One region of the Fodinicurvata halophila genome, then DNA from elsewhere that is predicted to be linked to it. Evidence: riboswitches for the same ligand, from Rfam matches in the RefSeq annotation. Region 1 holds a riboswitch; the other holds the start of a gene.
What was found. A riboswitch is a leader RNA that binds a small molecule or an ion and turns the genes downstream of it on or off. The one in region 1 is predicted to bind S-adenosylmethionine.
Positions count from the first base shown of each region.

Region 2: it holds a riboswitch for S-adenosylmethionine, as region 1 does, so the genes downstream of both, metZ (O-succinylhomoserine sulfhydrylase) here and ACFOW6_RS06460 (O-acetylhomoserine aminocarboxypropyltransferase/cysteine synthase family protein) in region 1, are expected to answer to the same signal.

Region 1 covers NZ_JBHSCW010000003.1:351,482-366,774, reverse strand. Annotated here, with positions in the region: gene ACFOW6_RS06525 (lipid A deacylase LpxR family protein) at 1-954, opposite strand, end outside; gene dacB (D-alanyl-D-alanine carboxypeptidase/D-alanyl-D-alanine endopeptidase) at 1,200-2,678, opposite strand; gene trmFO (methylenetetrahydrofolate--tRNA-(uracil(54)-C(5))-methyltransferase (FADH(2)-oxidizing) TrmFO) at 2,745-4,100, shown strand; gene ACFOW6_RS06510 (phytoene/squalene synthase family protein) at 4,104-4,955, opposite strand; gene ACFOW6_RS06505 (superoxide dismutase) at 5,170-5,769, shown strand; gene ACFOW6_RS06500 (hypothetical protein) at 5,950-6,165, shown strand; gene ACFOW6_RS06495 (Mth938-like domain-containing protein) at 6,242-6,616, opposite strand; gene secF (protein translocase subunit SecF) at 6,650-7,612, opposite strand; gene secD (protein translocase subunit SecD) at 7,628-9,193, opposite strand; gene yajC (preprotein translocase subunit YajC) at 9,255-9,698, opposite strand; gene ACFOW6_RS06475 (MarR family winged helix-turn-helix transcriptional regulator) at 9,878-10,348, opposite strand; gene ACFOW6_RS06470 (enoyl-CoA hydratase/isomerase family protein) at 10,605-11,678, opposite strand; gene ACFOW6_RS06465 (hypothetical protein) at 12,075-13,049, shown strand; SAM riboswitch at 13,071-13,149, shown strand; gene ACFOW6_RS06460 (O-acetylhomoserine aminocarboxypropyltransferase/cysteine synthase family protein) at 13,310-14,620, shown strand; gene hemB (porphobilinogen synthase) at 14,768-15,293, shown strand, end outside.
Region 2 covers NZ_JBHSCW010000004.1:68,936-84,228, reverse strand. Annotated here, with positions in the region: gene ACFOW6_RS09800 (lysophospholipid acyltransferase family protein) at 1-171, shown strand, start outside; gene ACFOW6_RS09795 (adenosylcobalamin-dependent ribonucleoside-diphosphate reductase) at 268-1,989, shown strand; gene ACFOW6_RS09790 (TlpA disulfide reductase family protein) at 2,162-2,752, opposite strand; gene argH (argininosuccinate lyase) at 2,780-4,234, shown strand; gene lptM (LPS translocon maturation chaperone LptM) at 4,231-4,410, shown strand; gene lysA (diaminopimelate decarboxylase) at 4,433-5,698, shown strand; gene ACFOW6_RS09770 (TIGR02302 family protein) at 6,344-8,782, shown strand; gene ACFOW6_RS09765 (pentapeptide repeat-containing protein) at 9,261-10,523, opposite strand; gene ACFOW6_RS09760 (DUF924 family protein) at 10,735-11,334, opposite strand; gene metZ (O-succinylhomoserine sulfhydrylase) at 11,641-12,864, opposite strand; SAM riboswitch at 12,968-13,045, opposite strand; gene ACFOW6_RS09750 (ATP-binding protein) at 13,403-14,623, shown strand; gene ACFOW6_RS09745 (porin) at 14,786-15,293, opposite strand, start outside.

The DNA.
Region 1 (15,293 bases):
CGTATAGGTCAACCGTACCGGCCCATAGCTCAGCGCAAGGCCGCCCTGAGCCTCGGCATGGAACCAGCGACGATCGACGCTGTGACTGTCGGTGAAGGTGTTGCCGTCCAGGAAGATGTCCCGTGCCACCCCGCGTCCTTCGATACCGGCAAAAAGATAGCCGCTCAAACGGTCATTCAGCTTGAAGTAGCTTGAGCCCGGCAGACTGGGACGTATGCGCGGCGGGCCGAAGTCATCGGCAAGATCAAAGCCGACACGCATGGAAGCTCCTGCAGCCCCATAGGTCATGACATTGCCCAGGGAGATTCCGACGTGTGGCATCATGTCGATGCCAAATCGTCCCTCCGGATCCGGTTTATAGTGGAACTCCCGCCATTTGCGCTCATAGCTGAGAATGAACCCCGGTTCGTTGTTCAACTGGTGGTCCCAGCCCTTGGCCGTGGGAATATCGAGGATACGGTGCGTCGTGTTCTGAACCTGGCGTCCCAGGGCTGCGGGGCCGATCATGCCCACATCCAGCGCCACCGTCTGGAACAGGCCATAGTCCTCATCATAGGCGATGGCCCCCAGGCTACCATAGAGCCAGCCGGCATAAGGCCTGTCACCCTTGATAACGTCGGATTCCTGCGTGTCGCGCGGCGTGAAGATGCTTTGTCCGAACGCGACGCTGTAGCGCAGACGATCTCCGTAGTTCAGCAGGGGGATGGCCTCGATCAGGCTGCGGGCCCAATGGCTGCCCTGCTTTTCCGCAGACAGGTACTCGAACCTGAAACCATTGGTGTAATCACGATCCGTGCCGGCAGCACGATCGTTTTCCAGCTGAAGGGTAAAGGTTCCCGTTTCCCTGTTCTCTTGCTCCTCCTCCGCGGTCCGGTCGTCCTGCCCCAGAACAGGGGGGAAGAAAGTGAAGACCGTGAACCCCGCAATCAGGGCCGTTACCATTCTCTTCCGCACCTTGAACATCCCCCTGGATTTTGGTCCGTAAAACAGCCCGTTCACGCATAGAACGAACGGAACGGTACAGCAAGGGAACAGCCTATGACAAAAGTTGCATGATTCCTGGTCGTCGGATCATGCGTTGTAGGCCATCTGCTCCGCGTTCTACACATCAAAGCCAGTAACCCTGGGCTGGCCGATCGAGCGATGGTTGCCCGCCTTCTTGCAAATGCCGAACCTGCAATAGCGCTCCCCCTCCGGGGCTAGGGTTGCGCGCCCTGCCAGTAGCGGGAGAGATCCCGCCGCATGGCCTCGAACACCGCTTGTCTTGGAAGCGGCTGGCCTGGGGCACCATTCACGAGGAAGGCAAAGGCCCCCCACCCCCCATCCTTGAATCGGAGGTATCCGGCCAGTGTCGTGACCGATACAGGTTCGCTGAGACCTCCGGTCTTTCCGGAAATGCGATAAAGCCAATCGGAATCCTGGTTCCTGAGACTGGATCCACTGGAATAGGCCGGAACACTCAGACTGTTCAGGAAGGCTGGAAACACGTCCGGACGCTCTTCATAGAGATAGTGCAACAGACTTGTCAGGGCAGAGGCGGACAGCCGGTTGTCAGGGTCCAGGCCACTGCCGTCACGCAGCAGCAGGCTGTCCGGGGCCTGGGGAAGAGGGTCGTTGTCCGCCGCGGCGATCCTGCGCGCATAGTCCTGCAGATCGAGTGCCGCCCGGTCCACGCTGAAAGGCACCTGCCCACCTGCTTCCGCATGCAGGTTCAGCAGCAGGATATCCGCCATGTAGTTGTTGCTGTAGCGCATCATTGCGGCCAGCTGTCTGCCCAGGGAATCGCCGCGATGGTTCACCAGCTGTACCGCATTTTCCGGAGGGGTCCGTGAGGTACGAATGCTGCCCTCGACGGAGATTCCCTCGTGGCGCAGGAAGGCCCGGAGCATATGACCGGTCTGCATTTCCGCATCCCCGGCCGAGCGATAGAGCATTCGCCCGTCCCGTCCATGTGGCAGGCTTCCCGACAGCTCTATGACATCCCGGCCTTGCGCCACCGTCGAACGCCTGGCGCTCAGGGTGCTCCCCGGACCGCTCTCGATCCGTCCCTGCACCGCAACCTCCGGCAGTTCATAGGGATAAAGCCGCGTCAGAACCCGCCCGCTTTGCTGAGCATCTCTCTCCACGGCGACACTCCAGCTGGCATAGTTGCTTCCGGCCGAGGACAGAGGAGCGTCATAGGCATTGCGCGAACTCCGCTCGGCTTCACAGCGATCTCGCACATTGCAGGCCACATCGCCGAAACGCGAATTGTTGATGACCAGATCCCTCTGCACTCTCTTCAAGCCCGTACGCGACAAGGCTCTGGCCATCTTCCAGAGGTCCTCGTCCGTCAGCGCGGGGTCCCCGCCACCAAGGAAGATCAGATCCTGAACGCTGCCCTTCGTCAGCGGCGTGGAACTCATGATCCTGGTCTCGAAGCGATGATCCGGTCCCCAGGTTTCCAGTGCCAGGGCTGCCGTATAGAGCTTTGTTATCGAAGCGGGAATCAACGGACGGCCCGGTGAAAGTTCAGCCAGAAGACGCTCCTCCTCCAGATCCACTACAGCGCCTGAAACGCTAGCGCCTTGCTCCTGCAGGGAAGAAAGCGCAGGCAGGTTCTCCGCACGAGCCGGGTCAAACAGCAGCAGAACGCAGATCGCGCCGAAGACAGTCCGGAAAATTTCTCTGGAAAACATGCCGACTTCACCACTTTGCCGTCTGCCCTCATTGTCACGAAGACGCAGCTTCGCTATTTGTCGGGTATGAGTAAAGAACCCGTACATATCGTCGGCGGCGGCCTGGCCGGCAGTGAAGCCGCATGGCAGATTTCGCGCGCCGGGGTTCCGGTGGTGCTTCATGAAATGCGCCCCAGCCGGAAAACCGATGCCCACCACACGGACTCGCTGGCTGAACTGGTCTGTTCCAATTCCTTCCGCTCGGACGATGTCATGAACAATGCCGTCGGCCTGCTGCATGAGGAGATGCGTCGCTGCAACTCCCTGGTTCTTGCCATGGGGGATCGTCATAAACTGCCGGCAGGCGGCGCTTTGGCCGTGGATCGCCATGGCTTTTCGGAAGACGTCACGACTGCACTCGAAGCGGAGCCGCTGGTCGAGATCGACCGCAGCGAAGTCCCGGGGCTTCCGCCCGAGGAATGGGGCTCCGTGATCGTTGCGACCGGCCCCCTTACGTCGGATGCCCTGGCCGAGGGCATACGTGGCCTCAGCGACGAGGAAGCCCTGGCCTTCTTCGACGCCATCGCACCGATCGTCTACAAGGAATCCATTGATTTCTCCAAGGCCTGGTTCCAGTCCCGCTACGACAAGGGTGACGGTCAGGATTACATCAACTGCCCCCTGAACAAGGACGAGTACGAGCGTTTCATCAACGCGTTGCTCGAGGGCGAGAAAACAGCCTTCAAGGAATGGGAGAAGGATACGCCCTATTTCGAGGCCTGCCTTCCCATCGAGGTCATGGCCGAACGCGGGCCCGAAACGCTGCGCTATGGTCCCATGAAGCCGGTGGGCCTGCACGACCCGAACAGGAATGAGACCCCCTATGCCGTGGTGCAACTGCGGCAGGACAACGCGCTGGGCACGCTCTACAATATCGTCGGCTTCCAGACCAAGCTGAAGTACGGCGTGCAAACCGAGATCTTTCGCATGATTCCCGGGCTGGAACAGGCGGAGTTCGCACGCCTTGGCGGCCTGCACCGCAATACCTTCATCAATTCTCCGCGCCTCTTGGACGCCACGCTGCGTCATCGCAAGGCACCCTATCTGCGTTTTGCCGGCCAGATCACGGGGGTGGAGGGCTATGTGGAATCGGCTGCCATCGGCTTGCTCGCAGGGCGCTTCGCAGCGGCGGAGAAGCTTGGGACGGACATTGTTCCACCGCCTCGCAGCACGGCACTGGGCGGGCTTCTGGCCCATATCACCGGGGACGCGGAAGCGGAGACCTTCCAGCCCATGAACATTAACTTCGGCCTGCTGCCGCCTGCCCCGGCTGCGGAGAACGGCAAGAAACTCAAGAAAAGGGACCGGAAGCCGGCAATGGCTGCCCGCGCCCTGAAGGACCTGGACACCTGGCTTGAAAATACCCGTGCGGCCGCTGAGTAGGACTCAGAACCGGCCGCGCCAGGCATTCCAGGTGATCTTCCAGACCCCCTTTCCCTCCTGCCTGGCGAGGCTCGGAGCGAAAGGGTCGTAATCCGCGCGCTCCAGGGCCTTGAGATAGAGGTCGCTCAGGCCGGCGAGCAACAGGGGGCCGCGCCGACTGCGAACAATTGCTCCGCGATGGCGACGTGCCTCCTCCACATGTTCGCGCGCGCGTTCGGCAAGACGCATGACCACGCCGGATATCTGGTCAGATCCACGCAATTCGAATAGATCGCTGCGCTTCACGCCTGCGACGGTCAGGTGGTCTTCGGGCAGATAGAGCCGCTTCTGTCGCGCATGGAAAGGCACCGCCCGCAACAATCCCGTCAGTGCCCAGGCAATGCCGACGTGACGCGCGACCTGTCGCTCCTGCTCGCTTGGCGGCTCTCCCAATGCAGCCAGTGCGATATAGAGTAGCTCCGAGGCCGTGGCTTCGGCATATGTCTCCAATTCAGCCAGATCGGCCGGGGGCTGCGGATCCAGGTCGAAGGACCGCGCTTCCAGGATGCGCTCGAAGGACTCCGCCGTCCGAGCCAGCCGGTCTCGTCCCCCTTCCAGCACCTCCAGCACGGGATGGGAGCGTGTATTGCCCTGCCACAAACCTTCCAGGCCCTCGCGCCACCACTGCAGCCGGATCTCGCCGAGGGTCGCCTCGCTGACCGTTTCCGCAGTCTTCGCAACCTCAAGGTTCCAGGCGTACAGCGCCCAGAGAAGTTCGCGCTGCTCAGGAGGAGAAAAGAGGGTGGTCAGATACCGCGCATAATCATGACGGCGCACCCTCTCGAGACAATAACTGGAAGCACTCTCGGGTTTCATGACGTGGGTCTATCACGCTCATCCCGCAGCTTCCAGTTCCGGCATAAGTCTATAGGCCACTTGAAGAATTCCGCTCGATTTCCGACTTGCCCCAGGCGATCCTTCTGTTCACATTCGCACGAGAATACCTATCTTTGTCTGATAAGGGACATCGCACGCCGGGGCCGACAGTGATCGGATCGGCTTTTCAAATTCAATAAGAAGGAGAGACTCAATGGCTTTCGAGCTTCCCAATTTGCCTTATGCCCAGGATGCCCTTGAACCCTATTACTCCGAGCGCACGCTCAGCTTCCACCACGGCAAGCATCATCAGGCTTACGTAACGAAGACCAATGAGCTGGTGTCCGGGACTGAACTGGAAGGCAAGTCCATCGAAGACGTCGTCAAGGCTGCCAAATCGTCCAACAACAAGATGCTGTTCAACCAGTCGGCCCAGGTATGGAACCATACCTTCTTCTGGCATTGCATGAAGCCCGGCGGCGGCGGGAAACCCAACGGGGATGTGGCCGCCAAGATCGAGGAGGCTTTCGGATCGCCCGAGAAGTTCGTTGAGGACTACAAGGCCTCGGCTGCGGGGAACTTCGGCAGCGGCTGGACTTGGCTCGTCCTTGAGGGCGGCAAGGTGAGAATCGTCAACACCGACGATGCGGACACCCCGCTGGTCTATGACGGCCAGACGCCGCTATTGACCATCGACGTATGGGAGCATGCCTATTACCTGGATTATCAGAACAGGCGTCCCGATTTCGTTCAGGCCTTCTTTGACCACCTGGTGAACTGGGACTTCGTGAACGAGAACCTTTCGAAAGCCTGAGGTCACCGAGAGTTGCGAAAAGAGGAAGGGCTGCCCTGATGCAGCCCTTCTTTTTTGCCTGTTTCGTCAGGCTCAATTTGTTTATGAGGGACAAGAACCGCTTTCGCCTGCAGGGAATGGAGTTTCCCTCAGGGAAAATTGCGAGCTGCACAAGACAGACAAGGGAGATACCTCGTGCATATGATTCGGGTTGTGGCGATTGTTCTCATCATTGCGGGGCTGGTGACCTTGGTTCTCCCCTACATCCCCCTCACCGAGGAGAAGGAAGTCCTCGATGTCGGCCCGATCACGGCAACCGCCGAAGAGGAAGAGAGAATCAACATTTCTCCCTTCATCGGATTCGGCCTGTTGGTGATCGGATCCGTCATGCTGATCTTCGACCGCAGGAACCACTGAGCGCCCGTTACGACGATCACATGCCCATGAGACAGAACGGCAAGCTCGGTTATCGCCTGTCTGTACGCCCAAGCATTTACTCGACCGCGATCAGCGCGGCGGCCACACGGCGCCCTTCGGCCAGCAACACATTGTAGGTGCGTGAGGCGGCCCCCGTATCCATGGGTTCGAGGGAGACCCCTTTGCTGCGCAGCGTGTCCCTGAACGCTTGGGACAGCATGACCGGACGCTTTCCGAAACCGAGCAGGAGAAGCTCGGTTTCCTCGTGGTCTGTCACGGGAACAAGGCTTTCGGCGGTAATATCCTCGCTGGTCGCAACCGCCCAGTTCAGTGTCCGGTCGGGCAGCACCAGCACCGAACCGTCATAACGCACGCCCGAGATCCGAAACCCGTTGTCTCCATAGGCCTCGATGACCTGCCGCCCCTGGGGAACGAGTGGCGTGACATCCATAACCCGTCTCCTCGTCGGTTCCGACTGAGAACGCTAGACCTGCGGCACGCCTTCCTGGGCCTTCGTTCGCCCTGTATCATCCTGCGTATTGCTGCCGCTCGGTTCGTTCTTGAGCCCCATATAGTACAACAGGGGGACAGCAACACCCACACTGGAGAAGGTGCCGATCACAATGCCCCAGATCAGGCCCGCCGTGAAACCGCGGATAACCTCTCCACCGAAGAAATAGAGGCATAACAGGGCCAGCAAGGTTGTCAGCGACGTCATCAGGGTTCGCGCCATCGTTTCGTTCAGGGCCTTGTTGAGAACCTGAGTGACGTGAAGAGACTTGTACTTGCGCGCGGATTCCCGAACCCGGTCGAAAATCACCACGGTATCGTTGATCGAGTAACCCGCAATCGTAAGGACCGCCGCCAAGGTTGCCAGATTGAACTCGATCTGGGTCACGGTGAAGAAACCGATGGTTCCGATGACGTCGTGTACCAGGGCCAGCAACGCCGCACCCGCAAACTGCCATTCGAAGCGGAACCACACATAAACGGCGATGCCCAGCAACGCCAGGAGGGTGGCGAGGGTGCCGGCCTCTCTCAGCTCCTCTCCCACCTTCGGGCCAACGAACTCCGTTCGGCGATATGACACGACCATATCGTCGATTTCGGCCTTGGCCTCTTCGATGGCCTCCTGCTGTGCCTCTGCATCGCCTTCCTGGCGCTGTATGTTGATCAGGATATTATTGGGCTCGCCAAATTCCTGGATCGTTACCTCGCCAAGGTCCAGTGCGGTGAGACGCGAGCGGAACTCCGGCAAATTGGCCGGCCCATCGGTTTCGACCTCGATGAGGGTGCCGCCGCGGAAGTCGATACCGAAATTGAGACCGATCGCCGCGAAACAGACCATCGAACCGGTCAGGATCAGCGCGGCAATTGCCAGCGTGATACGCCTCGTCTTGAGGAAATCAAGGTTCGGCTTTTCGGGAAAGAAGCGGATGAGAGCCATGAGGTGTTCGCTCTTTCAGATTGGCAGCTGGTTCGGGCGGCGGTGACGCAGCCACCCAATGATCATGGCGCGCGTCACCATGATCGCCGTGAACATCGAGGTCACCAGACCGATCGCCAGGGTAATGGCAAATCCCTTGATGGGCCCCGTTCCAAAGACAAAGAGCAGAACTGCCGCAATCAGGGTGGTGACGTTTCCGTCGATGATGGCCGACAGGGCCTGACGGTATCCCGTGTCGATGGCCGAGACAGGTCCGCGTCCATTCCTGACCTCTTCGCGTATACGTTCGAAGATCAGCACATTCGCGTCCACCGCCATGCCGATCGTCAGGACGATACCGGCAATGCCCGGCAGGGTCAGTGTTGCCTGTAATCCTGAAAGTACGGCGATAATCAGGATGATATTGCTCGCCAGCGCAAGGCTGGCCATGGTTCCGAACAGTCCATAGGCCAGCATGATGAATATGACGACACCAACCAGTCCCAGAATCGAGGCAATCTCTCCGGCCCGCACGGAATCCGCACCCAAGCCCGGCCCAATGGAGCGTTCTTCGATAACGGTCAACTCGGCCGGCAAGGCGCCAGCGCGCAGCAGCAGGGCAAGGTCCTGCACTTCCTGAGTGGTAAAATCGCCGCTGATGACACCGCGCCCCCCCGTAATCGGCTCGCGGATCACGGGCGCGCTTATGACTTTTCCATCGAGCACGATGGCGAAGGGCTGGCCGACGTTTTCGCTCGTCACATCGGCGAACCGCTGGGCGCCCACCGAGTCGAAGGAAAAGGACACCACCGGCTGTCCTTCCTGGAAGGTGGCCTGGGCATCGGTCAGGTTGTCCCCACTGACCATCACGCGGCGACGGACGACATACTCGACCGGCTCGCCATCAGGTCCGGCCTCTTGAGAGGGCAGGGCCTCCGATCCGGCGGGGATGCTGTCGGAATTCGGGGATGCATCCGTATCCACCAGATGGAATGTCAGTTTCGCCGTCCGTCCCAGGAGATCCTTGATGCGTTCCGGATTGTCCACACCCGGCAACTGGACCTGGATACGCTCTTCACCCTGTTGCTGGATCGCGGGTTCGCGTGTGCCCGTCTCGTCGATGCGTCGGCGGACGATCTCAATGGATTGCTGGACAACGTTGCTCGACCGCTCCGCCTTGGCCTGATCCGTCAGCCCGATACTGGCTTCGCCCTCCTCGTTGATATCGAATTCGGCGTTGCCGAGGAAATTGGACAGGGCTTCGCGCGCCGCATCGGCCTGCGAAGGATCTCGCAGGTTAAACGTCACCTCGTCTCCACGAACCGCCAGATCGGTGTAGCCTATGCGCTCGCTCCGCAATTCCGAGCGAACCGTATCCAGAAGCCCCTCGAGCTGTTCCTCGAAGACGGAGTCAACATCGACTTCAAGCAAAAGATGAGAGCCGCCCTGGAGATCGAGGCCGAGATTGATCTGTTCGTTGGGAACCCAATCCGGCAAGCTGTCCAGCATCTGGCGCGAGAGGACATTCGGCAGCGCAAACACGATACCGAGCAATAGCACGGCAACAACAAACAGCAGCTGCCAGCGCGAAAAATGGACCATGGCTCAAGTGCTCTCGAGGACGGGAAACAAGGCGACAGGCCCCTGGCGGGAACCCGGGGGCTTACTGCTTTTCTTCGGCTTTCGGCTCTTCGGCGTCGGCTTCGCTCTCCGCCTCGGCTTCATCGGGTTCAGCCTTCTTGGCCTGGCTCTGCTTGCCACGGCTGCCCTTTTCCTTGGAGGAGCTGCGAATGGGCGCTCCCTTTTCGAGAACCTCGGTAATCGTCTGGCGCATGACCTGAACGCGCGTGCCCTGCGCGATCTCGACCTCGACTTCGGAGTCGCTGGTCACCTTGATGATCTGCCCGACGATACCGCCGGATGTGACGATGCGATCACCACGCTCCAGCGACTGGATCATCTCGCGGTGCTGCTTCATCTTCTTCTGCTGCGGACGTATCAGCAGGAAGTAGAAGATGACAAATATCAGGATGAACGGCAGGACGGACATCAGGAGATTTCCGCCTTCGGCAGCGGCACCCTGTGCATAGGCCGGGGAAACGAACATGCTTTCTCCTCAGAATTGGCTTCCAGGACCGGAACCGAAACAGACGGTGGCCCACGCGAATGGGCGGACTATAGTCGTGAACGCACGAAATGCAATGATAGCCGGCAGAACCAGCAGCGTATCTCGCAAAGCACGCACTTCAGAGCAGAACCATCGCTCCCGGAACGCCAACGTGCCGCTCAGGCTCCCGGGTAGCCCCGACCGGAGAAATGCTCCGGACCGGACCAGTAGCGCAACAATCGGGAGAGGATGTCACTTGCGCCGTTCAGGTCTTCCTCGCTCAGGCCTGCCTCGCTCATTGCTTCCGCATGATGTTCGAAGAGGCGGTCCATGTGTTTGTAGATAGCCAGTCCCTTATCACTGACCCGCACGTGGGTAGAGCGGCGATCATGCGGAGAACGCTCCTGGACCAGGTAACCGTTTTCCACCAGTTTCTTGACGTTATAGGACACATTTGAGCCAAGGTAGTATCCGCGTTGGGTCAACTCGCCGACAGTGACCTCTCCTTCCCCGATGTTGAAAAGGATAAGGGCCTGCACGTTATTGAGATCACGGATTCCTTCACGCTCGATCTCAGCCTTGACCAGCTCGAGGCATTGCCGATGCAGCCTCTCTATCATGCGGATCATGTCCAGATACGCAGCTTTCACAGGGACATCTCCTAGTTCTACAGTCAAGCGATCCTACTTGGGAACTTTGACGGGGTTTTTAAACCATCTGGCTTTATAAAAAATCCTGAGAGTAAATCCCACGTTTCATGCAGAAGTTAAAGCACAAATACTCTACCGGAACGTTTGTTTGTCGGCTGCCCACTCACATCTCCGGTGAGTGAGGAAATAGTCTGATTATCTCTCTACCGTCTTAACAAAAAGTGTGTGCCAAGCCTCTGTCCTTACACAAATATGCTCAATCGAACACGAGTTCCAATGAACCGAGAGATTCGAAATGCGCCTGCACGATTTCCGGGGAAACCTCCCTGACGGTGGAAGGCCTCCAGTCAGGAGCATGATCCTTGTCGATGAGGACAGCGCGAATGCCTTCGTAGAAGTCATGTCCGGCCATACAGCCCTGGCTCATGCGATATTCCATCCGCATGCAGGCATCGAAATCGAGATCCGCTGCACGCCGGATTTGTTCCATGGTGATTTTCAGGGATGTGGGCGAACGCTGTTCCAGGCTCTCGCGGACCTCTCGTGCCCAATCCGAGTCCTCCGCTGCAAGAGAGTCCAAGATCCCCTCGATACTCTCATGTGCAAAATGCCGCTTGATCCGCGCATGCTCGGCTTCCAGAGACGCAGCTCCCGGCGTTTCTGAATGGGTGTCCAGTATCTCAGCAATCTTGGCGTCCCAATGCCAGGGTTCCTCCTCAGAGACATCCAGCCGCGCAAATTCCTCGAGCACGCTTTCGAGACGCTCTGACGGCATGTAATGCGTTGCCAGCCCCAGATAAAGCGCATCGGCAGCTTTCAGGCGGGCCCCCGTGAGCGCGACGTATGCCCCGAAGGGTGCCGGCAATCGGGAAAGAAAATAGGAGCCGCCAACGTCGGGAAAGAAGCCGATGGCCGTTTCCGGCATCGCCATGACGGTTTTTTCCGTGGCCACACGATATCGCCCGTGAACGGAAAGCCCCATGCCGCCACCCATCGTGATTCCGTCAGGCAGTGCTATGAAGGGCTTGGGAAACCGCTTGATCGTGCGATTGAGAATATACTCCTCACGGAAGAAAATCCGTGTCAGTTCGCCTCCTTCCAGGCCCGCTTCGCAAACCGCGCGCACGTCACCCCCGGCACAGAAGGCCTTCGGGCCACTGCCCCGGATCACAACGGCCTGAACGTCTGGATCCTTGCCCCAGTCTTCCAGAACGGGCTGGAAGGCACGGATCATTCCAAGCGTCAGGGCATTGAGGGCCTTGGGCCGGTCAAGAGTAACGCAGGCAACCTTGCCCAGGCGCTCAAATCGGATATCCGGGTCCCCTGTCATCTTCTTTCCTTTGTTCCTTTGATGTTCATTCCGGATGGCAGCGATCGGAAAGGCAGATAACGCCCTCCACAAGGCAGGTCAAATCCTCTCTCCCCATGTCCTGCCATGGAACAAACATCCCTTTCAATCGAACGCGCGGGAGACATGAAATAATGCAGAGCAGAACTTGCATGAAAGAACGGCAGGCCGATCCCAAGAACTCGGAGGATGATGCATGCCCTATATGCGGGAATGTGAATTATATTATACACCTATAATGTGAATGAGAGATCAGCCTTACATATACTTAAGATATACGTTGTGTAACTGAAACTCTTCCTGTGAAGTTGCCCAGCATACCTCTAAAGTTATTCAATGCGCACAAGAAGAGAGTTTCCACTATAGAGAGAATATTCCGTGAGTGATCCTTGTATTGTAACTTCATCAGACATTCCGGATATGTCCGGGCAATCGCCAAGCGCATGGTGGATCGATGACGAGGGTAACTGGCGTCCTGTTGATGATGAGAGCGAACTTCCTCATCAGCGCGACCCAGCCACTTCCCATTCTGAGGCGCTTTCATTCCTGTACGATTGGCTAGGCATGATTCGTATCGACGTCCGCGCGACAGAGACCATTGTCGAATGGGACGTTCAGAACGTACAACCTACCTGTCTTGAGGAAGCCAAGACCTTTCTCGACCGTCCACAGCAGGGGCGAGAGATCGTTCTGCACTACTGTTATGGTGGCTGGTGCAGGGAACGCTTTCCAAATGCTGCATCCGCTCTCGAAAGACTTCTGGAAACCGAAGCCTATCGCCACGTAGCACCTTTCGAAGGCCCCACGATTCATCCGATCGATCTGCAGAAATTGGATAGAGAACAGCTTCAGTACCCGATTCGCCAAGCTCTACAGCTCTGGGAGTCCTGGAAGGCGGCTCCCGAACAGAGCCTGTTGGCCTTTTTCGAATCTCCCGAACTTCTGGAGGACATGATACTCTATCGTCGTGACGAGACGGGCCAGCTTGTCTACGCCAGAATCGGCGGATCGTCCCTGTTTGCCCAAGCCTATGGTCACCAGCAGACCTCGGAACTCATCGGCCGCAACTGCGGCCTGGATCCCGACCATGCAACACCGCAGAACCCGATCTGTGAAGCTTACGAGACCGTGCTGGCCTCTGGCAATCCACGGTACGACAGATTGCGCGCCACGTACTCCCGTAATGACATGCGACACTGGATCAGCTGTGAGCGCCTGCTACTGCCTTTCACAACCCCTGTCGGCGAAGAGTTCCTGATTTCAGTCTGCTGTGCTCTCGATACAGTTGCGATTCCCACGTCTGGGGCTGGCGACACAATTTCCACCGACCTCTCCCGGACACAGATGGCTTGACAAGGCGCCTTCTTTGGGAATCACTTAGCAGGCGCCGATTTGACTAATCAGCTTGCGGGCGCTTCAAAAATGCAGCTAAAGCGAACGGAACCGCTCCCGCTTTGGCCGGCGCGGTTTTTGTTTTAAGGTCTGGCTGACCAATCAGCTCCCGGTGATTTGAGGGGCAGCTTGCTCCGGGTGATCAAATAGCTAAAGCGTCACAGACTGTGGCCCCTCTCCGGGATATCCGGGACAACACCAACCATAGAGGGCCTTATTCCATGAGCAGCTCATCCCACAATCCAGAAACCATTGTCTTGCATGCCGGCTACCGTGCAGACCCGGCAACGGGCGCTGTCGCCGTTCCGATCTATCAGACGACGTCCTATCAGTTTGAGAGTACAACGCACGCGGAGAGCCTCTTCGCGCTCAAGGAACTGGGCAATATCTACAGCCGGATCATGAATCCGACCTGCGACGTTCTGGAGCAGCGCGTGGCGGCCCTTGATGGAGGTGCCGCTTCTCTAGCCCTAGCATCGGGCCAATCGGCCTCGGCCATCGCCATTCAGAATATTGCCCAGGCCGGTGACAATATTGTCAGTTCTACCGACCTTTACGGCGGCACCTGGAATCTTTTTGCCAACACGCTTCCCCAGCAGGGCATCGAGGTGCGCTTCGTCGATCCATCTGATCCCGAGAACTTCCGGCGTGCAACCGATTCCAAGACGCGCGCCTATTACGCGGAAACACTCCCCAATCCCAAGCTGGAGATTTTCCCGATCGCCGAGGTGGCAGCTATCGGACAGGATCTGGGCGTTCCGCTTATCATGGACAATACAGCCGCCCCCATCCTCTGCCGTCCGATCGAGCATGGCGCCAGCATCGTGGTCTACTCGACCACGAAGTATATCGGTGGCCATGGCACCTCCATCGGCGGCCTGATTGTCGATGGCGGAAACTTCGACTGGGAAAAGCACACCGAGCGTTTCCCGCTGCTGAACCAGCCCGACCCCAGCTATCACGACGCTGTCTGGACAGAGGCAGCCAAGCCGCTTGGCCCGATCGCATACATCCTGAAGGCGCGCGTGACACTGCTGCGGGACCTTGGCGCCGCCATGAGTCCCTTCAATGCCTTTCAGTTCATCCAGGGACTGGAGACACTGCCGCTGCGCATGCGCGAGCATTGCCGCAACGCCGCGGAGGTCGTGCAGTTCCTGCAGGACCGCAGCGAGGTTTCTCGCGTCATCTACCCCACGATCAACGAAGATCCGGAAAAGCGCGCGCGCGCCGACAAGTACTTGCAAGGTGGCAAGGGCGGCCTGCTGGGCTTTGAGCTGAAAGGGGGCACGGAAGCCGGGCGGCGGTTCATCGATTCCCTCGAGCTTTTCTACCATGTGGCCAATATCGGTGACGCACGCAGCCTCGCCATTCATCCGGCCACGACCACACATTCCCAGCTGAGCGAAGAGGACCAGATACGCTCCGGTGTAACGCCGGGGTATGTGCGCCTCTCCGTCGGGATCGAGCATATCGACGATATCCTGGCCGATCTCGACCGGGGTCTGACAGCTGCCAGCAAAGCGATGACCTGACCCTCGAGACCGGGAAGACCGTCACTTGGGCGGGCGGGAACCTTTCCTGCCCGCCCTCGTCGTTTCGGCATGCCTGTTGGCAATTGGGAAAGCTTGTTGCCTTCTGCTCTGGGATTTAGACTGCCGGAAACAAATTCGGAAAGATCGATGTCAGAGCGTCACACGCGTGATCCTGCCGCTCATGGCCAGAGCGGCGAGAAACTGGGCCTTTCAACCGGGACCTACCCTCTGCTGCGCCCCAGGCGGAATCGTACGGATTCTTGGGTGCGCAGCATGGTGGCCGAGACTCGTCTGAGCGTAGCCGACCTGGTCTGGCCAATCTTCCTGCGCGAGGATGAGAATAGCGACAGGGAAATAGCTTCCATGTCTGGGGTCCATCGTCTGACGGTTTCCGAGGCGGTCGAAGCCGCTGGATACGCGCAGCAACTGGGCATTCCGGCCTTGGCCGTCTTCCCTTGCATCGACGAAGACCGGAAGAATCCCGATTGCACCGAAGCGGTCAATCCCGACAACCTGGTCTGTCGTGCCGTTGCTGCCATCAAGGAAGTGGTGCCCCAGATTGGCATCATCTGCGACGTGGCTCTCGATCCGTTCAATGCAAACGGACATGACGGGCTGGTTCACAACGGCCGCGTCTTGAACGACGAAACCATCGCCATCCTCTGTCAGCAGG
Region 2 (15,293 bases), on a different contig from region 1:
TGGGGGCGCCGGTCATTCCTCAAGCGCCCGGGGTGCATCACCCTGCGCCTACTGCCCCGCATTCCCGCCGGCTTGTCCCGCAACGAGGTCATGGCGCGTCTCGGCGAGAGCATCGAGCCGGCCAGCCTGGAACTGGCCGAAAGTCCGGAGCGGAACGGACCGGCAGCTTGAAGCGGTCCGCGCCCGCCGCCAAATCTCTGGCAGGATCGGGCCCCTCTCGCCTATCCTGTCGGCAGAGTGCATCACTTCACGGGCCGAGGTGCCTTGATGACGGACTTCTCGCAGATGGATAGCCCGAAAACGGAGCTCTCCCCCTTTTCCCGGCGAATCTGGGAGATGAAGTATCGTCTGAAAAATCCAGACGGCGTGCCGGGTGAAGAGGCCATCGGCGACAGCTGGCACCGCGTGGCGCGGACTCTTGCCGCCGCCGAGACCGACAGGGCCGGCTGGGAACAGCGCTTCTACGACATCCTCGAGGGCTTCCGATTCCTGCCCGGCGGGCGCATCCTGGCCGGCAGCGGCAGCAACCGGGACGTCACCCTGTTCAACTGCTTCGTCATGGGCAGCATCCCCGACGACCTGGGCGGCATCTTCGCACACCTGCGCGAGGCCGCGCTGACCCTGCAGCAGGGCGGCGGCATCGGCTACGACTTCTCCACCCTGCGCCCGGCCGGCGCCCACATCCAGAGCATCGATGCCGAGGCCTCCGGGCCCGTCAGCTTCATGGAGGTCTGGGACCGCATGTGCGCCACCATCATGTCGGCGGGCGCCCGACGCGGGGCCATGATGGCCACCCTGCGCTGCGACCATCCCGACATCGAGCGCTTTATCACGGCCAAGCAGGAAAAGGGCCGTCTGACGAACTTCAATCTCTCGGTGCTGGTCAGCGACGCCTTCATGGAGGCGGTGCGCCACGACCGCGACTGGCCGCTGCACTTCGAGGGCCGGACCTGGCGCAGCCTGCCGGCGCGTACGCTCTGGGAGAGGATCCTGGAGAGCACCTATCGCTACTCCGAACCGGGCGTACTCTTCATCGACCGCATCAACCGCTTGAACAATCTCGCCTACTGCGAGGAAATCAACGCCACCAACCCCTGTGGGGAGCAGCCGCTGCCGCCCTACGGCGCCTGTCTGCTGGGCTCGGTCAACCTGATGTCCCTGATCCGCGCGCCCTTCACGCAGGACGCTGACCTGGACCTGGACCAGCTGGAACAGGTGACACGTACGGCCGTACGCCTGCTCGACAACGCCATCGACACATCGCGCTTCCCGCTGGAGCAGCAGCAGCGCGAAGCTTACGCCAAGCGCCGCATCGGCCTGGGCGTCACGGGGCTGGCCGATGCGTTGATGTGCTGCAACCTGCGCTACGGCAGCCCCGAGGCGCTCGAGGCTATCCGCCGCTGGATGTCCGTACTGCGCCGCGCCGCCTACGAGGCCTCCTGCGAGCTGGCGGCCGAGAAGGGCGCCTTTCCGCTGTTCGACGCCGAACGCTTCCTGGCTGGCGAGGGCCTGGCCTGGCTGGACGATGAACTCCGAACGAAGATCGCGCGCCACGGCCTGCGCAACGCCCTGCTGACCTCCATCGCGCCCACCGGCACCATCTCGCTTCTGGCCGACAACGTCTCCTCGGGCATCGAGCCGGTCTTCGCCTTCGGCTATACCCGCAATGTCCTGACCCGCGGCGGGTCACGCCAGCAAGAGGAGGTAACGGATCCCGCCTTCAAGCTCTACCGGGATCGCTTCGAGACGGAGCCGCCGGAGGAGATCTTCGTCGACGCCCGCAGCCTCTCGCCCCGGGCCCATCTGGAGACCCAGGCCGTCGTCCAGGACTACATCGACGCGGCGGTGTCCAAGACCGTGAACGTGCCGGAGGATATGTCCTTCGAGGACTTCAAGGACCTCTACGACCTGGCCTGGGACCTGGGCTGCAAGGGCTGCACCACCTACCGCCCCAGCCCCGTCCGCGGCGCCGTGCTGGAGGTGACGTGATGCACCCTCCGCGCCCATTTGTGCCAGATGCTTCGAGGCACCCCTGCGGGGCGCACCTCAGCATGAGTGATTTAGGTGACTGAAAATAAAAAACTTTTCTCGTCCTGAGGTATGAGCGTAAGCGAGCCTCGAAGGACCCCGGCACGAACGGTGCCGCCGGCTCAAGCGCCCCTCACTCCTCCCGATGCCGGCCCTCCAGGTAGAAGTCCAGCAGCTTGTGGGCTTCCGGCGCGTTCCAGGGGACGATGCCCTCGATTCGGCCGACCACCTGACCCTGGCGGTCCACGATGAAGGTGGTGGGCAGGCCGCGCACCTGGAAGTCACGCGCAAGCTCGCCCTTGGGATCCAGGTAGACACCCAGATCCTCGAGGCCGTAGTCCTCGTAGAAGGGCAGGACCTCCTCCGCACCGCCGCGGTCGTTGGAGACCGTCAGCACCTGCAGGTCGTCACCGCCATGCTCCGTCTGCAGCGCATTCAGCTCGGGCATCTCCTCGATACAGGGCTTGCACCAGGTGGCCCAGAAATTGACCACCAGCAGCTGGCCTTCGAAGTCGGCGATGTGGCGCTCGATCTCCTCGCCGTCTTGCAGCTCCGTGAAGGCCGCCTCGGGCGTCTCGCCGAAGGGAATGATCTCCACGTAACTGTCGCCGAAGACACCTTCGCGCGGCGGCGCCGGCTGGGCGGCAACCTGTCCTGCGCCCATCAGCAGCGCAAACAGCACTGCGCCCACCGCTGCGCCCGCGCGAAAAAGGTTTTTGTTCATGTCTCTCATCCGCTACACAATTCGCCCATGAGCACGCACTCCTCAGGGGACCGCAAGGGGTCCGACAGCACCTCCGGCGCCGCGCCCGATACGACCGCGCCCAGCAATACCATGTGGGGCGGACGCTTCACCACTGCACCCTCCGAGGTGATGGAGCGCATCAACGCGTCCATCGACGTGGACCGCCGCTTCTACGCCCAGGACATCCGGGCCAGTCAAGCACATGCCGCCATGCTGGCGGAATGCGGCATTCTTACCCAGGACGACAACACCGCCATCCAGGACGGTCTGGAACGCATCCGCCAGGAGATCGAGGCCGGTGAATTCACCTTCTCCGCCGCGCTCGAGGACATCCACATGAACGTGGAGTCGCGCCTGCGCGAGTTGATCGGCGAAGCCGCCGGGCGCCTGCACACCGCGCGCTCGCGCAATGACCAGGTGGCCACCGACTTCCGTCTCTGGGTGCGCGACACAATCGACGCCCTGGACGCCCTGCTGGCCGACCTGCAGGCGGCCCTGCTGGACCAGGCGGACGCCGAAACGGAAACCGTCATGCCGGGCTACACCCATCTCCAGGCGGCCCAGCCGGTCACCTTCGCCCATCACCTGCTGGCCTATGTGGAGATGCTGGGCCGCGACCGCGGGCGCTTCGCCGACTGCCGCAAGCGCCTGAACGAATCGCCTTTGGGCGCAGCCGCGCTGGCCGGCACCGGCTTTCCCATCGACCGCGAGATGACGGCCCGGGCCCTGGGCTTCGAGCGGCCCATGGCCAACTCGCTGGACGCCGTCTCCGATCGCGACTTCGCCGTGGAGTTCCTTGCGGCCGCCAGCCTGCTGGGCGTGCATCTCTCGCGCTTTTCCGAGGAGATCGTGATCTGGTGCTCCGAGGGCTTCCGCTTCATCCAGCTGAGCGATGCCTTCACCACCGGCAGCTCCATCATGCCGCAGAAGAAGAACCCCGACGCGGCCGAGCTGGTGCGCGCCAAGGCCGGGCGCCTGGTCGGCGCACTCAACGCCCTGCTGATCGTCATGAAGGGCCTGCCGCTGGCCTATGGCAAGGACATGCAGGAGGACAAGGAGCCGGTCTTCGAGGCGGCCGACACCCTGGCGCTCGCGCTGTCGGCCACCACCGGCATGGTCCGCGACATGAAGGCCGATCGCGAGCGCATGCGCGCGGCCACGACCAAGGGCTATCTCACCGCCACCGACCTGGCCGACTGGCTGGTGCGCGTGTTGAACCTGCCCTTCCGCGACGCCCATCACGTCACCGGCGCCCTGGTGGCCCGGGCCGAGGCCGACGGCCGCGACCTGGCCGAGCTTTCGCTGGCCGAGATGCAGGCCGTGGAGCCGCGCATCACTGAGGACATCTACGAGGTGCTGACCGTGGAACGCTCGGTGGCCAGCCGCCGCTCCCAGGGCGGCACCGCACCGGAGCGGGTCCGCGAGGCCATCGCCGCCGCCCGGGAAAGGTTCCTGTCATGACGAAGCTCTCTCGATCCGCCCTGCTCCTCGCCCTGCTGGCAGCGCTGTCGCTGACAGCCTGCGGCAAGAAGGGCAGCATCAACCCGCCCGAGGACCGCGAGGAGGCCTTCACCTACCCCAAGACCTACCCCAAGCCCTCCACGGTGGTCCCGCCCCGCAAACCCGAAGACGACTGACCCTGTCCGGAAGCCTTTGATCATGAGCGCCTTTGCCTACCGCAACGGCATCCTGCATGCCGAAGACCTGCCGCTGGACCGCCTGATCGAAGAGGTGGGCACCCCGGCCTTCGTCTATTCCCGTGCCGACCTGCAGGCCGCCTACCGGCGTTTTGCCGGCGCGCTGCAGGACGCCGGCCTGGACGCCCGCATCTGCTATGCGGTGAAGGCCAATCCCCACCTGGCGGTGATCCGCAGCTTCGCGGAACTGGGCGCCGGCGCCGACGTGGTGTCCGAGGGTGAACTGCGCCGGGCGCTGGCCGCCGGCGTGCCGGCGGACAGGATCGTCTTCGCCGGTGTCGGCAAGAGCGACGGCGAGATGGCCCTGGGCCTGGAGACCGGCATCCTGCAGTTCAACGTGGAATCGCGCGAGGAGCTGCTGCGCCTGGACGCCGTGGCGCGCGGCCTCGGCAAGACCGCCCCGGTGGCCCTGCGCGTCAATCCCGACGTGGACGCCAAGACCCACGCCAAGATCACCACCGGCAAGTCCGAAAACAAGTTCGGCATCGACATCCGCGACATACCCGAGCTGCTGCAGCTTGCCGGCGGGCTTCCGGGCCTTGCGATCAAGGGACTGGCCGTACACATCGGCTCACAAATCACCCAGCTGGAGCCCTTCGAGGCCGCCTTCCGGCGGGTCGCCGAGCTGTTTACCGAGATGCGCAGCGCCGGCCACCCCCTGGAGCACCTGGACATGGGCGGTGGCCTGGGCATCGCCTACCAGGGCGAGAGCCTGCCGTCGGTCGAGGACTATGCCGCCGTGGTCCGCCGCACCGTAGGCCAGCTGGGCGTACCGCTCGTCTTCGAGCCGGGCCGCCACCTGGTGGGCGAGGCCGGCCTGCTGCTCGCCCGAGTGCTGTTCGTCAAGCAGGGGCGCAGCCGGCGTTTCCTGATCCTGGACGCCGCCATGAACGACCTGCTGCGCCCGGCCCTCTACGACGCCTGGCACGAGATCCAACCGCTGCGCGAAGCGGCCCCCGACGCAACGCGGCAGCCGTTCGACGTGGTGGGCCCGGTCTGCGAGAGCGGCGACATCTTCGCTGCCGGCCGCCCGCTGCCCGAAATGGCGGCCGGCGACGCCCTCGCCTTTCGCTCGGCCGGTGCCTACGGCGCCACCATGGCCTCGACCTACAACTCGCGCCTGCCGGCCCCCGAAATCATGGTCTCAGGCAGCCACTACAGCATCATCCGCGCCCGCCCGAGCCACGAGCAGCTGATGGCGCAGGAGACGCTGCCCGACTGGTTGTAGCGTGGCCTCGCACTGCCCGCGAGATGCCATCTTTTCCGGGCAGTCTCGCAGACAGCCCTTCAGGCAGGCTTTCAGGTCCTGTATCCTGAGGAAGACCCATTATGGCAGGAAAGAGCCCGGCATGACGTCGGCCGTACGTCCCAACAGCAAAGCCCCCATACGTCGAGGCCCGGCCTATCAGCATGAGGAGAGGGTTATGCGGCCCGCTCACTCCTATCCTCACCCTGAGGTGCGGAGCGCGCGAGCGCGGAGCCTCGAAGGGCCTTGGCAGCAGCGTTGCTGCGGGCCAAGACCCACCCCTGCCGCCTGCCCTGACATAATTGGAGACCCGCTCCCTCCCTTCCTCATCCAGAGGCTGCGCAAAGCGCACTCGAAGGCTGCCGGCACAGACGGGGGCATGAGCCAGCTCCAACGCCGGTGCCAGGCTGCTTCGAGGCGCCCCTGCGGGGCGCACCTCAGCATGAGGAGGGGATTATGCGCCTCGCTCCCCCCTTTCCTCAGCATGAGAAGAAGCTTATGCGGCCAGCTCTCTCCTATCCTCACCCTGAGGCGCCCGCACACCAGTGTGGGCCTCGAAGGGCCCCGGCAGCAGCGTTGCCGCTGGCCTGAGCCCCTCCCTGCCGCCTGTCCAGCGGAGGCCGCGTGATGCCCGGGCGCTGGCTGCAGCCGCTCGCCCGCGCCGCCCTCCTGTGGGAGGCGCTCTGGCCGCGCCTCTGGCCGCTGGCGGGTCTCGCCGGCCTGTTCCTGCTGCTGGCACTCAGCGGCCTGCTGCCCCTGCTGCCGGGCTGGCTGCACGGACTGGTGCTTGCCGTCTTCGCTCTGGCCGCCCTGGCTCTGGGCGCGCGCACGCTGCGCGGCCTGGCCTGGCCGGACAGGCCCAGCGCCCAGCGCCGACTGGAGCGCGACAGTGGGCTGGCCCATCGCCCGGTCAGCGGGCTGGACGACCGGCCGGCCGGTGACGACGACGACACCGCCGCAGGCCTCTGGCGCCTGCACCAGCAGCGCCTGCGCGCCCGATTGGGTCCTCTGCGTCTCGCCCTGCCGCGCGCCGGCTGGGCCCGGGTCGACCGTTTCGGCCTGCGCGCCGCCCTGGCGCTGCTGCTGGTGATCGCCTTCTTTGCCATCGGCGGTGACTGGCGGCACCGCCTGCAGGCTGCGCTGAATCCGGCCGCGGTTCCCCAGGAGGCGCTCGAGACCGCTGAGCTCGAGGCCTGGATCACGCCGCCCAACTACGTGGACAGCGCGCCGATCTACCTGACGGACGACAAGGGCCAGGTCAGCGTCCCGGAGGGCAGCCGGCTGACCGCCCGGGTCAACGGCGGTCAGGATGCCCCGAAACTGGACCTGGCAGGTACCAAGAGCGCGTTCGAGGCCGTCGGTGACAGCGCGTTCGAGATCGAGAGCCCGGTGCGCAACGCCGGTGAGCTGCGCATCGCACAGGGCGGGCGCCAGCTGGGCCAGTGGACCCTGGAGGTCGAGAGCGACCAGCCGCCCACCGTCCGCTTCGAGGAGGCGCCCTCCGCTTCCCGGCACAAGGCGCTGCAGTTCACTTGGCAGGCCAGGGACGACCACGGCCTGTCGGAGTTGCGACTGGTGGTCCGGCCCGTGAGCTCCTCCGTCGAAGGGCGAATGCTGGAGCTGCCGCTCAGCCTGCCGCAAGGCCGCCCGCAGGAGGCCGAGGGACAGGGCCTGGAGGACCTCACGGCACATCCCTGGGCCGGCCTCAAGGCCCGTGTCTGGCTGGAGGCCGAGGATGCCCGCGGCCAGACGGCGCGCAGTCGGGAGGTTGCGTTGACCCTGCCGCAGCGCGAGTTCTCCCACCCCGTCGCCCGCGCCCTGATCGAGCAGCGCAGGCGCCTGATCCTCACGCCGAAACTGCATTTCTGGGTCGCCCGCCAACTCGGCGAGATCGGGGCGGACACCCGCGCCTACGACAACGATACGCTGGTGGCGCTTGCCATCCGCTCCGCCGAGCAGCGCCTGCAGCGCGACCGCAGCCGCAAGGCCCTGGAGGAAGTGCAGCAGCTGCTGTGGAAGACCGCGCTGTACCTGGAAGAGGGCGAGTCGGCGTTGGCGAAGCAGGACCTGCGCGAGTTGCAGAAGCAGCTGCAGGAAGCCCTGGACTCCGGCGCCTCCGAGGAGGAGATCGAGCGTCTCATGGACGAAATGGATGCGGCCATGGATCGCTATCTCCGCAGCATGGTGGAAGAGGCCATGCGCCAGGCCCGGGACGGCAACCTGCAGCAGAACCAGGACTTCCAGAGTGGCCAGCAGTCCATTCGTCCCGACCAGTTGCAGGAGATGCTGGACAAGGCCCGCGAGCTGATGCAGAGCGGCGCGCGTGACGAGGCGCAGGCCATGCTGGAGCAGCTGCAGTCGATCCTGGAGAATCTGGAGATGCGTGCCGGTCCCTCCTCGGAGATGCAGCAGCAGATGCAGCAGTCGCGCGAGATGATGAACCGGCTGCAGGACATCATGCGCGGACAGAGCGATCTGCTGGACCGCAGTTTCCGCCAGTCGCGCGAGGGCAATCGCTCCAGTCCGTCACAGGATGGACAGCCCGGAAACCGGCAGGACGGCGCGCCGCGGGACGGCGAGAGCCTGTCCCGGGCTGCGGAGGAGCAGGACGCCCTGCGCCGGCAGCTGGGCGAGCTGATGCGCGACTACGGCAACATGACCGGCGAGCTGCCGCAGCCACTGGGCCACGCCGAGACCCGCATGCGCGATGCCCGCGACGCCCTGCAGCAGGGCCAGCCCGGGCCGGCCGGCGAGGCCCAGGCCGAGGCCCTGGATCAGCTGCAGCAGGGACTCGACAGCATGCTGGAGACCTTCGCCCAGCAGATGGGCCAGGGCGCGCCCCGGGGCGCCCAGGGACCGCCCGGCAGCGAGAGCGGCGAAGGCCGCGACCCGTTGGGCCGCCGCTACGGCGGCGAGGGACGCCAGGGCGACTCCGTCGAGCTACCCGAGGAAGGCGAGCTCCAGCGCGCCCGCGAGATCCTCAACGAACTGCGCCAGCGCAGCGGCCAGCGCGACCGCCCCGAGCTGGAGCGCAACTACCTGGACCGCCTGCTGGACCAGTTCTAACCGGATTTTCCTATCGGCACCGCCTGTGCCGGGATGCGTTGCGGCATTCCCCTTAGAGGTGCACATCTCAACGCTTAAGATACTGAGAATAAAAAAAGAAGCTTCCTCATCTTGAGGTGCGAACGCCAGTGAGCCTCGAAAGATGCCGGCACCGGCAGTGCCGTTGGCCGTTTCCCCGGTCCATCCGTTTCTGCCAAGCTGCTTCGAGGGCCAACCCTGCGGGCTGGCCACCTCAGCATGAGGAATTTTTTTGTTTTTCTTCAACGACTTACTAAACAGGCGTCACCCTGAGGTGCCCTGCCGCAAGGCAGGGCCTCGAAGGGTCTGCTACAAGCCCAGGCGGCGCCGCTGACATTCGCCCCGGACCCCACCGCCGGTGGCCGGCATGGTTCGAGGGCACACTGCGTGCGCCGCCTCACCATGACGCCGGTTTTGGCAGGCTTCGACGCAAGACATTAAGACACGGCGTCGTCCCGCCTCACGCACTGATATGCATTTCCCCGCGGTTGGGCAGCACCGTCTCGGTTAGCGTGGCGCCGCGCAGGTCGGCGCCGGCGATCTCGGCGTGGCTCATCACGGCGCCGGCCAGGTTGGCCTTGCGCAGGGTCGCCCCGCGCAAGTCGGCATGGTGCAGCACCGCCTTCTGCAGCCGCGAGGCCAGCAGGCGGTCCTCGCCCAGCGGCAAGGGGCCCAGGTTGCAGTTCCGCAGGTCGCAGTGATGCAGCCGGGCACCGGTCAGGTTGATACCGCGCATGTCGGCGCCGGAGAGGTCGGCGCTGCGCAGGTCGGCGCCTTCCAGGTGGGCGCCCTGCAGGTGCACGCCCTTCATGTCCAGGCCGTAGAACACGGCGTTGCGCGCCCGCATGCCGGCCAGATTGAGGCCGGCCAGGCTCTTCGCGCTGCGCAGGTCGATCTCGTCGAGTTCGGCCGTGCGCCCCTCTTGTCCGAAGCTGGCGACGTAGCTGTTGTGCTCGCGCAGCATCTGCTCCAGGGGCCGCGGCAGGCTGCTGAGCGGCTTGCCCACGGGCGTGTCGCTCAGGCTGCCCTCCATGATGGCGCCGGTGAAGTCGGTTTCCGCGGTCTGGGCATGACAGATCACGGCATCGCGCAGGTCGGCGCCGGACAGATCGGCGCCGCTGAGATCCGCCCCGTCCAGGTTAGCGCCGTGCAGGTTGGCGCGCTTCAGGTTGGCGCGCACCAGCCGGCATCCCTTCATCACGGCATCGGTGAAGTCCGCCGCCACGGCCGAGGCGCCGGACAGGCGCGCGCGCTCAAGGTTGGCGTTGATCAGCAGCGCGCCGTCCAGGTTCGAGGAATCGGCCTCGTGCTCCAGGTAGTTCAGGCCGGCCTGGCGATGGCGCATGGCGATCACGCCCTCGCGCAGGTCGGCGTCGTAGAGATCGCAGTCCACCAGCACGGCCCCGCGCAGCAGGGCCCCGCGCAGGTCGGCCCGGCGCAGGCTGGCGCGGGTGAAGTTGGTCTCGCGCAGGTCGGCGGCGAACAGGATGGCGCCGTCCAGCTTGCATCCCTTGAAATTCGCCCCGTAGAGCGCGGTGCCCGTGAAATTGGCTTCCGAGAGATCGGCGCCGGAGAAGTTCAGCCCGCGCAGGTCCTTGAAGGAGAAGTCCGCCCGCGCCCCGCCGTCCTGCCCGCGCATCAGCTTCTCGTGACGCGCGCGGAGCCTGTTGACCTCGTCCTGGCTCAGCTTCTCGAACGCACTGCTCTTGTTCTGCTCCACCATGCGACCCCCTCTTCCGTCAGCCCCCGACGTAACGCGGATACCTTGATTATCATCATGGGATGGTTAATGGAAGGTTGATGCAATCCGGGTAAAATTGATGCTTTCCGTCAAGTGGATGCAGGAGGGGCGGCGTCTTCCCCACCCCACCTCATGCAGAGATGCTTTGCCGAAGGCAAAGCCTCGAAACATCCCGGCACCGGCCCCCGGGTCTTCAGAACGCCGAATCGGGCTCCTGCAGGAACTGCGCCTCGGCCTGGGTGGTCTCGCGGCCCAGGGTGGCGTTGCGGTGGGGGAAGCGGCCGAAGCGGGCGATGATGTCGCGGTGCCGGCGAGCGTACCAGGTCCAGCCCTCGTCCCCCAGCGTGGCGATCAGCTCCAGCGCGCGCTCCTGGTCCTCCAGGTCCTCGCTGTGCTCGAAGGGCAGGTAGAGGAAGAGGCGCTCGGCCGGCTCCAGCTGCCGGTCGAAGCCCGCCGCCAGGGCGCCGTCCGCCACGGCCCGCGCCCGGGCATCGAAGGCAAAGGCCAGCACCTGGCCCCGATAGATGTTGCGCGGAACCTGGTCGAGCAGCAGCACCAGGGCCAGCGCCCCCTTCGGCGAATCGCGCCAGGACTCCAGAGCGTCCGCCACCGCCAGGCGATGCAGCGGCTCCAGCACCTCCGCCACGGCGGCATCGAAGCCCTCCGACCTCTCGAACCAGTAGGGCCGGCTTTCGGGCGCGAACCAGAACTCCAGGACCGTCCGGATCCCTTCGCTGCCGGTGCTTGCCGAGGCCCCTGAAATGGTCTCGCGCTGTTTATCGGACGGCGTCATGCATTCCTCCGCAGGCCAGGCTCCCGATCGGATGTCCACGATGCCGCAAAATGCCGGGGGTTTCCAGTCGGCATTGTGACAGGCTGGAAACTTTGAGATTCCAAAGCGGGGTGCGGCAGGCGGCAAGGCCTGTGCCGGCATCCTTCGAGGCTCCGCGCTCACGCGCTCCGCGCCTCTGGATGAGGAGGGTTTTGTTTTTTATTTCAACGGGTTACTTTAACCAAAACCCGTCTCATGCTGCTGAGGCGCGCATCCCGCAGGGGTGCGCCTCGAAGCATCCTGGCACCGGCCTTGGACGCTGCCCGCCTACGCCGCCAGCGCCTGCTTCAGGTCGGCTTCCAGGTCGGCCGGGTCCTCCAGGCCGACGGACAGGCGCACCAGGCCCGGGGTGATGCCCTGGGCCAGCTGTTCCTCGGGCGTCAGGCGCTGGTGCGTCGTGGTCGACGGGTGGGTGGCCAGGCTCTTGGAGTCGCCCAGGTTGTTGGAGATGCGGATCAGCTTGAGGGCGTTCAGGAAGCGGAAGGCACGGTCCTTGCCGCCCTCGACCTCCAGGGTCACCATGCTGCCGCCCGAGCGCATCTGCTTGCGCGCCAGTGCTTCTTGCGGGTGATCGGCGCGGAAGGGATAGCGCGTCTGCGAGACGCCGTGCTCGGCGGCCAGGAAGTCGGCGATGCGCGCCGCACTGGCGCTCTGGCGCTCGATGCGCAGCGGCAGGGTCTCCAGCCCCTTGAGCAGCAGCCAGGCGTTGAAGGGGCTGAGCGCCGGGCCGGTGTGGCGCAGGATCTGGGTCAGGTGGTCGGTGACGAACTGCTGGCTGCCCAGCACGGCGCCGCCCAGGCAGCGGCCCTGGCCGTCGATGTGCTTGGTGGCGGAATAGACCACCACGTCGGCGCCCAGCTCCAATGGCTTTTGCAAGAGCGGCGAGGCGAAGACGTTGTCCACCACCACGCAGGCGCCGGCCTTGTGCGCCAGCTCCGAAACGGCGGCCAGATCCACCAGCTCCAGGCCGGGGTTGGACGGCGTTTCCAGGAAGACCGCCTTGGTCGGCTGCGCCAGCGCCGTCGCCCACTGCTCCAGGTCGGCGCCGTCGACGAAGACGGTCTCGATGCCGAAGCGCGGCAGCAGCTGGTTCAGGATCACGGTGCACGACCCGAACAGCGCGCGCGAGGCCACCACGCGGTCGCCGGCCTGCAGCTGCGCGATCAGCGCCGCCCAGACCGCCGCCATGCCGCTGGCCGTGGCGCGGCAGGCCTCGGCGCCTTCCAGCTGGCACAGCCGCGTCTCGAACATCTCCACCGTGGGATTGCGAAAGCGCGAATAGACGAAGCGCAGCCCGTCGGTCTGGAAGGCGGCCTCGGCCTCCTCGGCGCTGTTGTAGACATAGCCCGAGGTCATGTAGAGCGCCTCGCAGGTCTCGTCGAAGCCGCTGCGCTGCACGCCGCCCTGGACCAGCTGCGTGGCCTCGCTCCACTCCGGGATTTCCGCGGAGGCGGTACAGGCAGGTGTGTCGTGTGTGGGCTGGTCGGTCATCGGCGCGTGCTCCCAGGCAATCTCGTGGAGTCCTCCCCGCCGGAACCCGTGCCGGCGGGCATGAAAAAAGACCGTTTCTGACAAGGGAAACGGCCCTCCTCGATGTGCAGGTGCGCCGACCCCTTTAGCTGTGTGTTTAACGTGGCCGCAATCCGGTCAACAAATCGCCACGAGCCATAGTGCTAGACCCCCGCCCGGGTCCTGTCAAGGTGGCGGGGAGAACGGTGCCGGTTTGCGCCGCCGCCGTGACGGCTCTTGAAGCCCAGGGGCGCAGGCTGTTGGGTCGTGGCATGGGCAAACGGCACCGCAGGATGCCTCCAAGCACCCGTGCTGCGCTTGTCGGAATGTCCTGCGGTACAGCTGCCAAGCGAACCTCTTTCGTCGGAAAGTCTGCAACAAAGAATATGATTCCTGATCATCATCGCTTATAATACTAATCATCATGCAGACCATTCCTAATTGTCAGACACCAAGATCCTGATCATCAGATGCCGCGCAACCAGACACAACCTCCTGATACAACTTGGTAGAGCCCGCCATGTACGAACGCTTCTTGAAAAGCCGGCTACGCACAGCCCTGTCCGATACGCCTGTGGTGTTGGTTGAAGGTCCACGCCGGGCTGGCAAGACCACACTGGTGCGTTCACTGGAAGACAGGACCAGGAGCTATGTGACACTGGATGACCAGACGGCGCTTGCGGCCGCACGCGACGATCCAGTGGGGTTCGTGCGCGGACTGGATCACGTGGTCATTGACGAGGTTCAGCGCGTGCCGGAAGTCCTGCTGGCCATCAAGAAGTCGATCGATGAGGATTACCGACCCGGCCGCTTTCTTCTGACCGGATCGGCAAACATCCTGACTCTGCCTCGTGTTGCCGATAGCCTTGCCGGGCGCATGGAGACTCTGCGTCTTCTTCCCCTGGCACAGGCGGAACTCCACGGACAGCAAGGGTCCTTCCTGACTGCCCTCTATGAGGGGCGCTTTTCAGCTCCCGACACCCGGGTTCTTGGCGATGACCTGATACGACTTGTCCTGGCCGGCAGCTTTGCAGAAGCCCTGCAGCGCAGCAGCGAGCGTCGACGCCAGGATTGGATGCGCGCTTATCTGAATTCAGTTCTGAACCGGGACCTCAGGGATATCGCCGAAATCGAGAAGCTGACGGAATTGCCCCGATTTGTCCGGGTTCTGGCGCGACAATCCGCCCAACTGGTCAATTTTTCACAACTGGGTAACAGCATCGGAATCAACTACAAGACAGCCCAACGCTATCTGGGACTTCTGGAGCAGCTGTTTCTGGTATCGACCCAGGCGCCCTGGTATCGCAACCGCCTGAAACGCGTGATCAAGACCCCCAAGCTGCATGTCATGGATTCCGGCCTGCTGGGCATGCTGTGCGGCTTGACCCTGGAGCGCCTGCGCCGGGAGAGAAACCTGCTCGGCCCCCTGCTGGAAAGCTTTGTCTTTGCCGAGATCACCAAGCTGGCAACCTGGGCCGAGGAGGTTTTCGAACTCCATCACTTCCGGGATCACGTCGGTCACGAAGTGGATTTGGTGTTGGAACGAGGTGACGGGCGGATTACCGGCCTTGAAGTCAAGGCCAGCGCCACCGTCACGCCCGCTGACTTTGCCGGATTGCGGCAGTTGTCGGAGTTGACAGGCGAGGCCTTCACCTTCGGCGCCGTGCTTTACGATGGAGATACGGTGGTGTCCTTTGGCGATCGCCTGGCCGCCGTGCCGCTTTCCTGCCTGTGGGAATAGACGGGATCGCCGATGCGAGCGGGTGTCCTGACGAGCTTTGACGGGCAATAAAGCAAGGCCACCTCATCTTGAAGCGTCTTGCCGGGAAGCAATGCCTCGAGAGGCTTGGTGATCGTGCATTCCCGCCGAGACCATCCCCGTTGAGACACTTCAGCCAAAGCCTCAGAAATTCAGCTGGATGCCCAGCAGGCCGGCCGCGCCGTCGCCGCCGAACTTGTCGGCCTCGTCGCCGAGGGATTCGTCCAGCTTGCCTTCATCGTAATCCGAATACTGGAGAGATCCGACCAGATCCGCCCCCGGCGCCAGGGAATAGCGCGCACCGAAGTCGAAGAGCATCATCTCGCGCTCCAGCCCGGCCGTATCCTTGGTCCAGCCGAAGCTGGGCCCCAGCGTCCAGGGGCCGGTGGTGTAGGTCATGCCGGCATTCACATTGTGCTGGTTCTTCCGGCCGAAGTTCGGAACCGTTACGGGGGGATTGAGCAGGCCATTGACGAAAATGGTGTCGCCGCTCTCCACACCGCCGGCCAGGCTGGTCGAACTGCCGTGGGTGTCGAACTTGTAGGTGGCGCCAAGATCGAAGCTGCCGAAGCCGACGTTCAGCCCGGTGGAATAGACATAGCGCCGTCGCTCCTCGGTGGTGTCCACGTCCCCCGCCAGGCGGCCGGTGCCG